Linked DNA regions of Pokkaliibacter sp. MBI-7. The protein of the gene in region 3 interacts with the protein of the main gene of each other region in a pairwise test. Links are inferred from orthologs where the notes say so. Each region holds a gene or a part of one and is shown on either strand. Other genes may lie near its edges.

Region 1 (4,148 bases), 1.0 Mb from region 3 along the record:
TTGGCTGCAGGTGCAGCACGTATTCGCGTGACGTTTCAGGTGGATGCAGATGGCTTGTTGAGTGTGGCTGCAGAAGAGCTGTCTACCGGCGTCAGTAGCAGTGTCGTGGTCAAGCCCTCCTATGGGCTTTCCGAAGATGAAATCGGGTCGATGTTGAAGGCGTCCTATCAGTTTGCTGAAGTGGATATGGCCGCACGGGCCCTGCGAGAGCAACAGGTTGAGGCGGATCGTCTGCTGGAAGCGCTGGACAGTGCCTTGGAAGCTGATCAGGCGCTTCTGTCTGCAGCGGAGTTGCAGGCAATGCGCGAAGGTATGACGCAGCTGCTGACGTTACGCCAGCAGACACAAGATCACACTGCCTTGTCGGCGGCGATTGAGGCTTTGAGCCAGAGTACCGATTACTTTGCTGCCCGACGCATGGATCGCAGTATTCGCGATGCGCTGGCAGGCCATCGTGTAGATGAGTTTTGAGGTGATAGATGACACAGATTATTTTCCTTCCCCACGAAGAAGTCTGCCCAGAAGGCAAGGTGATCGAAGTTGAGCCAGGTGTGTCGATCTGCGATGCAGCGCTGCGTCATGGCATTGAGATAGAGCACGCGTGCGAGAAGTCCTGTGCCTGTACCACCTGCCATGTCATCGTCCGCGAAGGTTACAGCAGCCTCAACGAGGCAGATGAGCTGGAAGAGGATATGCTCGATAAGGCATGGGGTCTGGAGCCCGATTCGCGATTGAGTTGTCAGGCTATCGTGGGTGACACGGATCTGGTTGTGGAGTTGCCCAAGTACACCCTGAATCACGCATCAGAGCGTCATTGAGGAGCATGGCTATGCACTGGACTGATGTACAAGATATCGCCATTGAGCTGGCTGAGGGGCATCCCGATGTGGATCCCCAATATGTTCGATTTACCGATTTGCATCGCTGGGTGTGCGAGTTGGATGGATTTGAAGATGATCCTGAGCGCTCCAATGAAAAAATTCTTGAAGCGATCCAAATGGCCTGGATCGAAGAAGCGCGTTAGACCCTGTGATGCATGATACGATGTTGATTGCACGCCGCCCGCTATTGCGGGCGTTTTGTTTTTGTGGATAACCCTACTCAGGGTAAAGGCTCTCACGTATAATGCCCGGTTTAACTTCCAACCCCTAATCAAAGCATTTGCTGGAGAGAAAAATGGCTATCGAACGTACCCTGTCCATCATCAAGCCTGACGCAGTTAAAAAGAATGTAATCGGTGAAATCATCACGCGTTTCGAGCGTGCTGGCCTGAAAGTTGTGGAAGGTAAACTGGTTACTCTGTCTCGTGAAGATGCCGAAGGCTTCTATGCTGAGCACAAAGAACGCGGTTTCTTCAATGACCTGGTATCTTTCATGACTTCTGGCCCTGTTTTTGTACAGGTGTTGGAAGGCGAAGAAGCCATTGCTAAAAACCGTCAGATCATGGGCGCGACCAACCCTAAAGAAGCGGCTGCCGGCACTCTGCGTCATGATTACGCAGATTCTATCGATGCCAACGCTGTACACGGTTCTGACTCCTCTACTTCAGCTGCTCGCGAAATCGCTTACTTTTTCGGCGGCTGATTCCCGGGTGGGTTAGTCCACCTTTGACTGATTGAAATGACTTGCCCCATGAACGAACAGAACACCAAAGTAAATATTCTCGGCTACTCTTTGCCAAAGCTGATTGCTTTCTTTGAGAGTCTGGGTGAAAAGAAATTTCGTGCCATTCAGGTGCTGAAGTGGATTCACCAGCGTGGGGCGAAGTCATTCGACGATATGACGGATATCAGCAAGAGCCTGCGTCACAAGCTTGAACAGGTTGCTGAGATTCGCGATCCGGAAGTGATCTATCAACACTTTTCCAAAGACGGTACTCGCAAGTGGGTGGTTCGTGTCGGTGAAAGCAACTCAGTAGAAACTGTGCTGATTCCCGATGGTGACCGAGCTACGTTGTGCGTCTCGTCACAGGTCGGCTGTTCACTTGACTGCAGCTTCTGCTCCACTGGTAAGCAAGGGTTCAACCGTAACTTGTCTGCTGCAGAGATTATCGGCCAGCTGCGTGTCGCCATTGGCTCCTTTGGTCCGTTTGATCCTGCGGGTGATCGCCGCGTGACCAATGTGGTGATGATGGGAATGGGTGAGCCACTGATGAATTTTGACCCGGTGGTAGATGCCATGAGTCTGATGATGGAGGACAACGCCTATGGTTTGTCCAAACGTCGGGTAACGCTGAGCACCGCAGGAGTAGTGCCTATGCTGGATAAGCTGGGTGACGTGACGGATGTTTCTCTGGCGGTATCCCTGCATGCACCAACCAATGAACTACGTGACAAGATCGTACCTATCAACAAGAAATACCCTATTGAAGAGCTGGTCGCTGCCTGTAAGCGCTATCTCGACAAGTGTGATGACAAGCGCGGTATTACCTTTGAGTACACCATGCTGCGGGGCGTTAATGACCAGCCCGAGCATGCCAAAGCACTGGTGAAGGTATTGCGGCAGGTACCCTGTAAACTGAACCTGATTCCGTTTAATCCCTTCCCTAACTCGGGTTATGAGCGTTCTACGGACGAAGCGATCAAGGCGTTCCAGAATTATGTTTCCCATGCCGGTATCGTCACTACCGTGCGGACTACCCGTGGTGATGATATCGATGCAGCCTGTGGTCAGTTGGTAGGTAAGGTTGATGACCGTACCCGTCGCAGCGAGCGCTATATTAAATTGGTTGATCAGTCCTTGACGGTTCGTGATAACCTTGGGATCTGAGTCAGCCTGATAATCGTTGTTATCTTAACCAGTAAGGAGTAGTGGATGCGCCACACAGCATGGATAGGACTGCTGACCATGTGTTTGCTCCAAGGGTGTGCCACTACTTCTAATCCTCCAAAACCTTCTGCTAAAGAACAGCGCGAACAAGCTGTGCGTGCTGCCCAGGCTTATGTGCGTCTTGGTCTGGGGTATCTTCAGGCCGGCCGGCCTGAATCCGCTATCAAACCTCTGCAACGTGCTAAAGAGCTGGATCCGAACGATGTAGAAGTACTGAATGCCTGGGCCATGATGTATGCCGCCCAGGGTGAGCAGGGCTTGGCTGAGCAGACGTTTGATCAGGCTATTGCCCGCTATCCTGCCGATGCGCGGCTTCACAACAACTACGGAGCGTATCTGTTTTCAGTGGGCAAGGCTCAGCAGGGGTGTGCACAGGTCAAGCTGGCCGCAGAGGATCCTCTCTACACCCAGCGTGCTCAGGCGTTTGAAAACCTGGGGCGCTGTGCTTTAATTCAGGGCGACTTGGCGGGCGCTCGAGACAACTTAAATCGCGCGGTCAAGCTGTCGCCCATGTCGCCACAGACATGGTATGCCCTTGCTCAGGTAGACATGAAACTATCAGATTCTAAGCAAGCTGCGATCGATTTTTCCTTTTTTAATCGTTTGGTAAAACAAGGCTATGCGAAGCACAACCCGGAGACGCTGGCTCTGGGAAGACGCATTGCTGAACAAAGCGGCAACAAGTCACTACTTGAAGAGTTGAATGCGTGGACACAGCCTGTAACCCCAGGAGCCTCGGAGTGAACGAGACAGATGATCTTTCAGCTGGCCTGAGTCCTGATGGTATTTTTCCCGGCAATTTGCTGCGTGTGGGACGTGAGCGTCTGGGGCTTTCACTAGATGATGCTGCACGCCAACTGCACCTGACTAAATTCTATGTACAGGCGCTGGAAAGTGGAGACTTTTCGCGCCTGCCCAAACCGCCCTTTGTCAGAGGGTACATCAAGGCGTATGCCAAGCTTCTTGGGCAGCCGGAGCATATCTGGCTTGGCCCGTATGAGCAGATGGTAGGTGTGCAGGAGCAGCCTCGCATCGCTCCTCTGCCTAATGTAGGTAAAGTGAAGCGTCAGGCGCGTATTACGGACCCGTTGATGCGGATACTGACTGTCCTGTTCTTGCTGGCGCTGGCGGTATTGTCCTTGCTCTGGTGGAAAGAGCAGCACCAGTTCACTAATCCTAGCGAAATATTCCATAACCTGATCAGCAAAATTACTGTCTCCACACTGGAGGGGGACAAGCAGATCGTGCTAGCTGACCCGGCAGAAGAGAATAACAGTGTGCCCTTGCCGCTGAGTGCCGGTCAGACCAATGCCTCAGTG
Region 2 (4,267 bases), 120 kb from region 3 along the record:
TCCACCCACTCACCCGACTTTTTAAATGCGTTAGAAATAGAAGAAGTTTGCTGGCTGGTCAAACAACAGGGTTGTACCGAGATTCGCCGCGCCAAGGACAATAAACAAATCGCCGCTTATATCGCCGAGGGTGATCAACTGGGTTATTTGTGGAAACAAGGCTTTTTTGATGGGGTAGATCCGCAATGAAGGAGCTGGTTTTTTTGCTCGAAGAACCCTCCGCCAAGGCCATGCTGGAATCCTTGTTACCGAGAATGCTGAGCGCCGAAATCAGCGTGCGATGTATTCCCTTTGAGGGCAAGCAAGATCTGGAAAAACAGCTGACGCGCAAGATACGCGCTTATCAAAACCCGGAGGCGCGATTCATTGTGTTGCGTGATCTGGATAGTCACCCTGACTGCTTGGCGGTGAAAAACAAATTGCTCGAACTGTGTGTTGAATCCGGCAAGGCGGCTCAATGCATCGTTCGTATTGCCTGCAAGGAGTTGGAGACTTTCTATCTGGCGGATTTACAGGCTGTGGAGGAGGCTCTTCAAATAAAGGGGTTGGCGAAGCAGCAGCAAGTTAAAAAGTTTCGAGCCCCTGATAATTTAGGTAGCCCTAGCGTTGAATTAAAAAAATTAACTAGCCAACGCTATGAAAAAGTCGCCGGTTCACGAGAGATCGGCAAGCTCTTGAACCTAGAAAATGAACGATCACCCAGTTTCCGCAATTTGATTGGCGCAATCCGACGCCTGGAAAACGAACTCATTAACGAGCAAGCATGAATACATCGACCCTAGTCCAGAAAGTCTGGAACTTCTGCCATACACTACGCGACGACGGTGTGGGCTATGGTGATTATCTGGAACAACTCACCTACCTGCTGTTTCTAAAGTTGGCGCATGAATATGCGCAGGAGCCTTATAACCGCGATACCCATATTCCTGATGGGTATGACTGGCCTAACCTTACTTCCAAAGTTGGTGAGCCCTTAGAGCGCCAGTATTTTCGAACGCTCAATAAACTGGGTAGTGAAGACGGTATGCTAGGTGCCATTTTCTTCAAGGCACAAAATAAAATTCAAGACCCCGCCAAGCTTTCAAGGCTAGTGCAGCTCATTGATGCGGAAAGCTGGATAAGCCTCGGTGCTGACACTAAAGGGGATTTGTACGAGGGACTTTTGCAGAAAAACGCAGAAGACACCAAAAGTGGTGCCGGGCAGTACTTTACCCCACGCGCAATCATTGAAGCCATGGTTGCTTGTATAAGACCAGAGCCAATGAAAACCATAGCCGACCCCGCTTGCGGTACTGGCGGCTTCTTTCTAGGAGCATACAACTGGCTAACCCGCCCTGGCTCCAATCTCGATAAACGCCAAAAAGCATTCCTTCGCGATAAGACCTTCCACGGCAATGAAATTGTGCCTAATACACGCCGCATGTGCTTAATGAACTTGTTCTTGCACAATATTGGCGAGTTGGACGGGGAGCCCTCCGTCGAACGCTCAGATGCGCTTATCTCCGAGCCAAAGCTAAAAGTGGATTACGTGCTGGCTAACCCGCCTTTCGGTAAAAAAAGCAGCATGACCATCACCAATGAAGAAGGTGAGGAAGATAAAGAGACGCTCACCTACGAGCGACAAGATTTCTGGGAAACCACCTCGAACAAACAGCTTAATTTTCTACAGCACATCGTCAGCATGCTTAAAGTCGACGGCAAAGCAGCGGTAGTGCTGCCGGATAACGTGCTATTTGAAGGAGGGGCTGGTGAAAAAATCCGCCGCAAGCTGCTGGAGAACTGCGATGTGCACACCATTTTGCGTTTGCCAACAGGTATCTTTTACGCGCAAGGCGTGAAGGCCAACGTGGTGTTCTTCGATGCTAAGCCCAAAGACGGACAAATCCATACCAAGGGGATTTGGTTCTACGATTTGCGCACCAACAAGCACTTCACCCTGAAGACGCGCACGCTCAAGTTGGATGACTTGAAGGATTTCGTGGCGTGCTATAACTCGGAAAACCGTCACGAGCGCCAAGCTACGGAGCGCTTCAAATTCTTCAGCTACGAAGAGCTGATGGCACGGGATAAGGCCAGTCTGGACATCTTTTGGCTGAAAGACGAAAGCCTGGACAACCTTGATGAGTTGCCTCCACCGGATGTGCTGCAGCAGGAAATTATTGAGCATCTTGAGGCTGCATTGGCAGCATTTAGAGAGGTGGCCATCGGTCTTCCGAGACATGCCAGGGATCACTAAGAGGATGTTAACTGCCGTTTTGAAACGGATTTCTTAGCGTTATGTCGTGTTGCCCTGCGCGCAGTGCTGATATAGCCTTGAGGCCTTTGTTTTCAAGGCCTCGCGAACCTGAAGTTATATCGAAACAGGTTATATCGACATAACTGTTGTCGTGTTCCTGTCTGGGTAACAGGCGAGGTGAACGGTGGATAGTCAGAGCGTGAACACGTTCTTAGCAATAACGACTGTGGATACTCAACAGCAACGGCTGTAGATCGTAAGCAGTAACGAGTTGGCTGGTCGGATTTGCCATGATTTTGATGATTGATAACTACGACTCCTTCACCTACAACCTGGTGCAGTATTTGGGGGAGCTGGGAGCCGAAGTGAAGGTGGCGCGCAATGACGCCATCAGCATCGCCGAGATTGAAGCCATGGCACCAGACCAGCTGATGATTTCCCCCGGCCCTTGCACCCCTAATGAAGCGGGTATCTCCCTCGAAGCCATTCGCTACTTTGCTGGCCGTCTTCCTGTGCTGGGCGTGTGCCTGGGGCACCAGAGCATTGGCCAGGTGTTTGGTGGTCAGGTCATCCGCGCCGGTCAGGTTATGCATGGCAAGACCTCACCGGTGCATCATCACCATCTGGGCGTGTTTGCCGGGCTCAGTAATCCGCTGCGCTGCACTCGTTATCATTCTCTGGTGATCGACAAGCACAGCTTGCCCGATTGTCTGGAGGTGACCGCCTGGACTGAACTGCCGGACGGTCAGATGGAAGAAATTATGGGTGTTCGCCATAAACAGCTGGACGTCGAGGGGGTACAATTCCATCCCGAGTCCATCATGACTGAACAGGGCCATGCACTGTTGGCCAACTTTCTGAAGCGTTGAGAGGCCCCGCCATGAATATGCAGCAAGCCATCCGTCTGGTGATGGACAAACAGGACTTTACCACCGAGCAGATGCAGGAGCTGATGGCCCTGATCATGACCGGTGAGGCGACCCACGCACAGATTGGTGGCTTCCTGGTGGGGTTGAGCATGAAAGGGGAAACGGTGGGGGAGATTGCTGGTGCCGCCATGACCATGCGCAGTCTGGCCACCCAGGTCCATGTTGAAGGGCCGCACTTGATCGATACCTGCGGTACCGGTGGCGATGGCGCCCATATCTTCAACGTATCCACGGCCAGTTCTTTTGTCGTTGCCGCCGCTGGTGGCAAGGTCGCCAAGCATGGTAACCGTGCGGCTTCCTCTTCCAGTGGTAGTGCCGACGTACTGGAGGCCGCTGGCCTCAATCTGGCACTGCGCCCTGAGCAGGTGGTGGAGTGCATCGACAAACTGGGCGTAGGCTTTATGTTTGCCCCGGCTCACCACAGCGCCATGAAGCATGCCATTGGCCCGCGTCGGGAAATGGGTGTGCGTACCATCTTCAATTTGCTCGGCCCCTTGACCAATCCGGCACTGACCCCAAATCAGGTGTTGGGTGTGTTCAGCCATCGCTGGTTGCGCCCCATGGCTGAAGTGCTGAAGCAGCTGGGTTCCAGTCATGTGCTGGTGGTGCATGCTGCCGATGGTCTGGATGAAATCAGCGTGGCCTCCGATACCTTTGTCGCCGAACTGCGTGATGGCGAGGTGTTCGAGTACCAGATTCGCCCGGAGCAGTTTGGAATTGCCCGCAGTCCGCTGAATGAGCTGGCGGTAGATAATCCACAGGCCAGTCTGGCACTTGTGAAAGCTGCACTGGCAGGCGAGGGTGGCAGTGCCACCGATATCGTGCGTCTTAATGCTGGCGCCGCTATTTACGCCGCCGATCTGGTTGACAGCCTGCAGGCCGGTATCGACAAGGCCACCGATGTGATCGCCAGCGGTGCCGCTCTGGCCAAGCTGGAAGAGTTAGCAAAATTCAGTCAGTCCCTGGCAGGGAAATAATGACGTGCCCTTGTGCTGTTGAGGCCGATGCCCGGCACAAGGTTGATGTCAGTAGGAGAAAGATTAATGAGTAGTTGTGCCCCCACCGTCCTGCGCCGCATTCTCAACCGTAAAGCCGAAGAAGT
Region 3 (5,422 bases):
CCGTCTGGTTATGTACTTCACTGATTCCGCATCCATCCGTGATGTGATTCTGTTCCCGGCCATGCGCCCGGAAGTGTGATGTACACCTGAGGCATCTTTTCGCCTGACGCAAAAAACCGCAGCCATTGAGCTGCGGTTTTTTTATGTCTGTTCATATGCTCCGGGTGTTGCTGAATCTTTAGGTTGCTGAATCTTCAGGGCATGGCTGGCGTGCCGGGCGCGGTCGTCGTAGCAGGAGGTGCAGGCGACGGCATGGTGCTGCCGGGATGGGGGGCAGTGGGACTGGATTTGATTTGCTTCAACAGGTTCTGCAAGCGCTCAAGGCGGGCCTTGCTGGCTTCGTTGGCGACATTCATGCGGCGGTTGTATTCATCAAACCAGGTGCGGGAGCCTCGCACCATATCACTCATTTCCTGCATGCCGGTCTTCAGATTGGTCAGAAACTCCTGATAGTTGCCTTCTTGTTCAATCATCAGCGCCAGCATCTGTGCAGAGCTGGAGGCAGCTACTCCCTGCTCGAGGGTGTCCAGCATGCTGGCCATTTGTTCTGCTTGCTGTTGTTGCTGACTCAGCAGTGTTTTCCAGTCCCGGTAGTCGGTCTCGATACGCTGGGTGTCCTGTTGCCACTGGGTGGTCATGGCATCGACCCTAGCTGACAGAGAGCGGACCGACGGTGTGGGTACCCAGAGCCACAGATTGACCGAGATAAGCAGGGATGCAGCAGCGAGCATCAGGGCCACCATGGGGATGCTCAGGGTTATCTTGAGATTGAGTCTGGTTTTTTTCTGGTCTTGCTCTGTGGGAGCCTGGGGTTCCTGCTTCATATGTGCTTCCTGTTGCTGTCGACCGCCGTTCATCATTGTACAAAGGGGAGGGCAACGAAATAAGGTGTTTTCTTAGAACGTATTCATGATCTGCTGCTGTGTCGGCTAAACGGCCTTGCTGCAGCTGACTGCACATTGGTTGTCAGTCCAGGCTGTGCTGTTACTATAGCCTGCTCCCGAGGGGAGTGTTTTACCGGTGGCAAGGAGATATGAATGACACTTCGTGTTGATCCCAGTTGGCAACCCTGGTTGGAAGCCGAACTGGCTCAGCCCTACATGTTGCAGCTCAAGCAGTTTCTGCGGGAGCAGAAGGATGCCCGCAAGGTGATCTATCCGCGCTCTCAGGACTGGTTTAATGCCTTCCTCTATGTCCCCTTTGAGCAGATCAGGGTGGTCATTCTGGGGCAGGACCCCTATCACGGCCCAGGGCAGGCTCATGGGCTGTGCTTCTCGGTATTGCCGGGCGTGCGGATTCCCCCTTCACTGCAGAACATCTATAAAGAGTTGCAGCGGGATCTGTCAGTGCAGCCTGTCGGGCATGGCTGTCTGATTCCCTGGGCTGAACAGGGGGTGATGCTGCTCAATGCGGTGCTGACCGTGGAGCAGGCACAGGCAGGGGCGCATCAGGGCCGCGGCTGGGAGACATTCACTGATCATGTGGTGGAGCGTTTGAACCGCGAGCGGGACGGGCTGGTCTTTATGCTGTGGGGCAGTTATGCACAGAAGAAAGGGCGTGTGATTGATCGCAGTCGCCACTGTGTGCTGGAGTCCGTGCACCCTTCACCCTTGTCAGCGCACCGAGGATTTATCGGTAACGGACACTTCTCGGCTGCCAACCAGTGGCTGCAGCAGCATGGCCAGTCGCCTGTGGACTGGCAGTTGCCAGCGCAGTATCAGCTACCAGAATAGTCTCAGTGTCCAGCAAAATAGTTTCAGTGTCAGATACAGCAAGCCCATCTTATCGATGGGCTTGCTGTATTGTGCCGTCAGTTTTTGTGGGTATTCAGAGTTTTGGCCGATTACGTTCAAACACTTCGGGGTCGATGATATAGGGCAGAGGCTGGATGTCCAGCACCGCGCTTTCATCCCCGTCCAGCCAGCAGGGTTCGCTTTCTGCTTCCTGCTTGTACAGTACTGCCAGTAGCGCATAGCGCCCGTCGCTGAGCTGGGCGACTCGTACCACCTGTCCCAGGTCTTCCTTGCTCTGGCAATGAATGGTTTGGCCAGTGTAAGGGCGTGAGGATGTGCTTACTCCGGCGCGGAACAAATGGCGTTTCAGCTTGCCCAGATACTGCATACGCGCCACGATTTCCTGTCCGGTATAGCAGCCTTTCTTGAAGCTGACACCGCCGATGGCTTGCAGATTCATCATCTGTGGAATGTGCTGCTCACGTGTGGCCAGCGTCAGATCAGGCAGCGCCGCTGCAATTTCCAGCGCCTCCCAGTGTTCGCTGCTGGCCAGATTGGCGTGCTCCGTCAGCGGTACCCAGAGCTTCTTCGCGGTTTCAGGCTGCAGCCAGAGTTCAAAGCGTGGCTGTTCTCCGGCAACACGAATGATCCAGCCGCCGTCAATGGTCAGTACGTCATCGACATTTTCAGGAGCCGCGTCGAACAGGGCGTACAGAATATTGTCAGACCCTTTGCCAGCCAGGCCCATGCGGATGATGTCATCACTGCGATCCTGAAGCTGCGCTTTGAAGAAGACAATGTATTTACTCAATACCGCTCTGGTAGGTTCTACCAGCTCCCGGCGCATACCGAACAGATAGCCGCTATCGGACTTCACCAGACGAAACAGGCTGAGCAGTGAGCCTTTGGGGCTACAAAGCCCGCCAGGGCTGGACTTGCTGGCGTTCAGCGCTGCGACGTTGCAGGTCAGCTGGCCTTGCAGAAATTTTTCTGCGGCTTCACCGTCGCAGCCAAGAATGCCCAGATAGGACAGATCCATCAGCCATGGGCGATCAGCCGGTGGTGTAGCGAAGTTGGTTTGGAAACCGTCGTGGTTCCAGGCGGCACCTTGTTGTTCGAGAAAGGCTTGCCAGAAGCTGTTCATAGTTAGCCGTCGCTTGGGTACTGGGGGCGATAAATACAGGATTCTTTAGGTTTGTTCACTGCCGCTATGCCGTTGAGCATGGCACCTGCACTACATCAGGCTGCCTTCGATCGCTTTAGCGAGGCAGGGCGTGAACACACCTCATGAATGTCAGAATGGCCGCTACTATAGCAGATTTGTATACCGGGCCTGGAGCGTGTTCAGCATCTACTGCGTGTTGATCTCTTGGTACCGAGAAGCGCTTCGGCGTGCTTGTTTATAACAAATAAACGCCATGCTGAAGCCGGGATACGGGCTGCTATTGGATTAGTTACCTTCGACATTCTGCTCGTTGCTGAAAATGGGGATGGAACGATCAGGATCAAGAGGGCGGCTAAAGTACCGGTCGCCAGCACGGCGGCACTTGCCTATAATCGGCGACTCTTTCGGGGGCAGTCGTCAGTGGCTGCGGCCCCTGCTGCAGAGGTGCTGTAAGTTATGTCTCAAGCCTATTCTGATCTGGATATCCGCCGTCTGCGCTGGCAGAGCCGTCGTGGCATGCTGGAGCTGGATGTTCTGCTGACCCCCTTTGTCGAAGAAGCTTTTGCTGATCTGGCCAAAGAAGATCAGGACCGTTATGTACGGCTTCTGGAGCAGGAGGACACTGATCTATTCGCCTGGTTCATGCAGCATGACACGCCGGCTGATCCTGATCTGCAACGTATTGTACGGATCATCCTTGAGCGGGTTCAGCCAGCATAGTTTGCCTCTGGTGGCCTCCCGTCAGCGTGTGGTCTTCCTGATCATCACGCTGGTCATGGCCGTCTATGGCATCTGGCAGTCGGGCCTTGAAGTCTGGCAGCAGGCTCTGCTCAGTCTGGCCGTGTTTGCCATGGCTGGCTGGGAATGGCGCTTTGCCGCCCGGCTGCCAGTGGCGATGCGCTGGCGCGAACAATTCTGGTGGCTGGGACAGGGGCAGGGGCGCTGGCAGGTGATTACACCTGTGCGGGTATGGATGATGCCCTGGGTGATCGTGCTGGATTATCGTGATGAGCTTTTGCGCCAACGATCACTGCTGCTGTTCCGTGACAGCCTGCAGGGCGACGACTGGCGCCGCCTGCAGGTGAGATTACGCTATCAGAAGCTATGAAGGGCGTTTGCCTGCCTGAGCCTGATGTCGCAGACCTGACACTGGCCAGGGATAGTTTATGGGAGCCAGAATGGTGTCCTTGGCTTCAGCCGCCTGCTGAGGATAGTCGAGAGTGTAATGCAGCCCGCGACTTTCCTTGCGCTGCATCGCTGAGCGGATGATCAGGTCGGCTACCAGCGCCAGATTGCGCAATTCAATCAGATCGCGAGATACCTTGTAGTTGCTGTAGAACTCGGCGATTTCCTGCTTCAGCAAGTCAATACGGTGCTTGGCGCGCTGCAATCGTTTGTTGGTACGCACGATGCCAACGTAGTCCCACATAAATCGTCTTAACTCGTCCCAATTGTGGGAAATGATCACGTCCTCATCCGAGTCTGTTACCTGGCTTTCATCCCACGCCGGGGCATACGGCGCCTCGGCGGTGTGTGGATGCCTGGCGAGAATATCCGTAGCACAGGCCCGTGCATAAACAATGCATTCCAGCAGTGAGTTGCTGGCCAGGCGGTTGGCGCCGTGCAGTCCGGTAAAGGCGGTTTCACCAATAGCATAGAGGCGACCAATGTCGGTCTGGCCACTAGTGTCTGTCATCACCCCGCCACAGGTGTAATGGGCAGCAGGAACTACCGGAATCGGCTCTCGCGTAATGTCGATGCCGTACTCCAGACAGCGTTCATAGACCGTAGGGAAGTGCTCGCGCACGAACTCAGCCGGTTTGTGTGAAATGTCCAGATAAACGTGGTCGAGACCCAGACGCTTCATTTCATGGTCAATGGCACGGGCAACGATATCCCGCGGTGCCAGCTCACCACGCTCGTCGAAGCGGAACATGAAACGCTCACCGTTGGGCAGGGTAAGGTGGCCCCCTTCGCCACGTACCGCTTCGGTAATCAGGAAGGACTTGGCCTGCGGATGATAGAGACAGGTCGGGTGGAACTGGTTGAACTCCAGATTGGCCACGCGGCAACCGGCACGCCAGGCCATGGCGATGCCGTCGCCAGACGCACCATCGGGATTGCTGGTATACAGATAGACCTTGCTGGCGCCGCCGGTAGCGAGAATGACAAAGCGGGCGCGAAAGACTTCTACATGGCCGGTATCGAGATTGAGTACGTAGGCACCGGCACAGCCATTCCCTGCTTTTCCCAGCTTCTGATGAGTAATGACATCAACCGCCAGTCGATGATGCAGCAGTTCAATACCGGGGTGAGCCAGAGCCTGATTGATCAGTGTCTGTTCTATGGCTCTGCCGGTGGCGTCGGCCGCATGAATGATGCGGCGATGACTGTGTCCCCCTTCCTTGGTCAGGTGAAAGGGCAGGTTATCGGCTTCCGCCTGATGGTCGGGAGTAAAAGGCACCCCCAGCTGGATCAGCCATTCGATGGCTGAACGGCCGTTCTCGACGGTAAAGCGAACGGC

Evidence for each region.
Region 1: the proteins of ung (region 3) and ndk interact in binary tests that used the Escherichia coli proteins (3 or more experiments, as listed by UniProt). The link is inferred for Pokkaliibacter sp. MBI-7 from one-to-one orthologs.
Region 2: the proteins of ung (region 3) and QCD60_RS04610 interact in binary tests that used the Escherichia coli proteins (3 or more experiments, as listed by UniProt). The link is inferred for Pokkaliibacter sp. MBI-7 from one-to-one orthologs.

The regions. Positions count from the first base shown.
Region 1 is NZ_JARVTG010000001.1:2,180,643-2,184,790, reverse strand. Bases 1-2,880 are described here. They hold ndk (nucleoside-diphosphate kinase), read left to right. Parts: upstream 1-1,176; coding sequence 1,177-1,584; downstream 1,585-2,880. Other genes in these bases: pilW (type IV pilus biogenesis/stability protein PilW), read left to right, coding at 2,815-2,880; rlmN (23S rRNA (adenine(2503)-C(2))-methyltransferase RlmN), read left to right, coding at 1,633-2,769; iscX (Fe-S cluster assembly protein IscX), read left to right, coding at 824-1,024; fdx (ISC system 2Fe-2S type ferredoxin), read left to right, coding at 480-818; hscA (Fe-S protein assembly chaperone HscA), read left to right, coding at 1-471. Also shown: more of pilW, read left to right, coding at 2,881-3,573; QCD60_RS09760 (RodZ domain-containing protein), read left to right, coding at 3,570-4,148. UniProt on the Escherichia coli protein: Major role in the synthesis of nucleoside triphosphates other than ATP. The ATP gamma phosphate is transferred to the NDP beta phosphate via a ping-pong mechanism, using a phosphorylated active-site intermediate.
Region 2 is NZ_JARVTG010000001.1:1,039,323-1,043,589, reverse strand. The notes cover bases 1-2,999. They hold QCD60_RS04610 (class I SAM-dependent DNA methyltransferase), read left to right. Parts: upstream 1-763; coding sequence 764-2,236; downstream 2,237-2,999. Other genes in these bases: QCD60_RS04605 (aminodeoxychorismate/anthranilate synthase component II), read left to right, coding at 2,527-2,999; QCD60_RS04615 (DUF4276 family protein), read left to right, coding at 186-767; QCD60_RS04620 (AAA family ATPase), read left to right, coding at 1-189. In the rest of the region: more of QCD60_RS04605, read left to right, coding at 3,000-3,105; trpD (anthranilate phosphoribosyltransferase), read left to right, coding at 3,117-4,142; indole-3-glycerol phosphate synthase TrpC, read left to right, coding at 4,209-4,267. UniProt on the Escherichia coli protein: The subtype gamma methyltransferase (M) subunit of a type I restriction enzyme. The M and S subunits together form a methyltransferase (MTase) that methylates A-2 on the top and A-3 on the bottom strand of the sequence 5'-AACN(6)GTGC-3'.
Region 3 is NZ_JARVTG010000001.1:1,161,983-1,167,404, reverse strand. Bases 1-2,885 are described here. They hold ung (uracil-DNA glycosylase), read left to right. Parts: upstream 1-1,037; coding sequence 1,038-1,733; downstream 1,734-2,885. Other genes in these bases: QCD60_RS05185 (hypothetical protein), read right to left, coding at 1,828-2,877; QCD60_RS05195 (hypothetical protein), read right to left, coding at 195-824; lysS (lysine--tRNA ligase), read left to right, coding at 1-79. Also shown: QCD60_RS05180 (succinate dehydrogenase assembly factor 2), read left to right, coding at 3,355-3,618; QCD60_RS05175 (protein YgfX), read left to right, coding at 3,596-4,006; nadB (L-aspartate oxidase), read right to left, coding at 4,001-5,422. UniProt on the Escherichia coli protein: Excises uracil residues from the DNA which can arise as a result of misincorporation of dUMP residues by DNA polymerase or due to deamination of cytosine.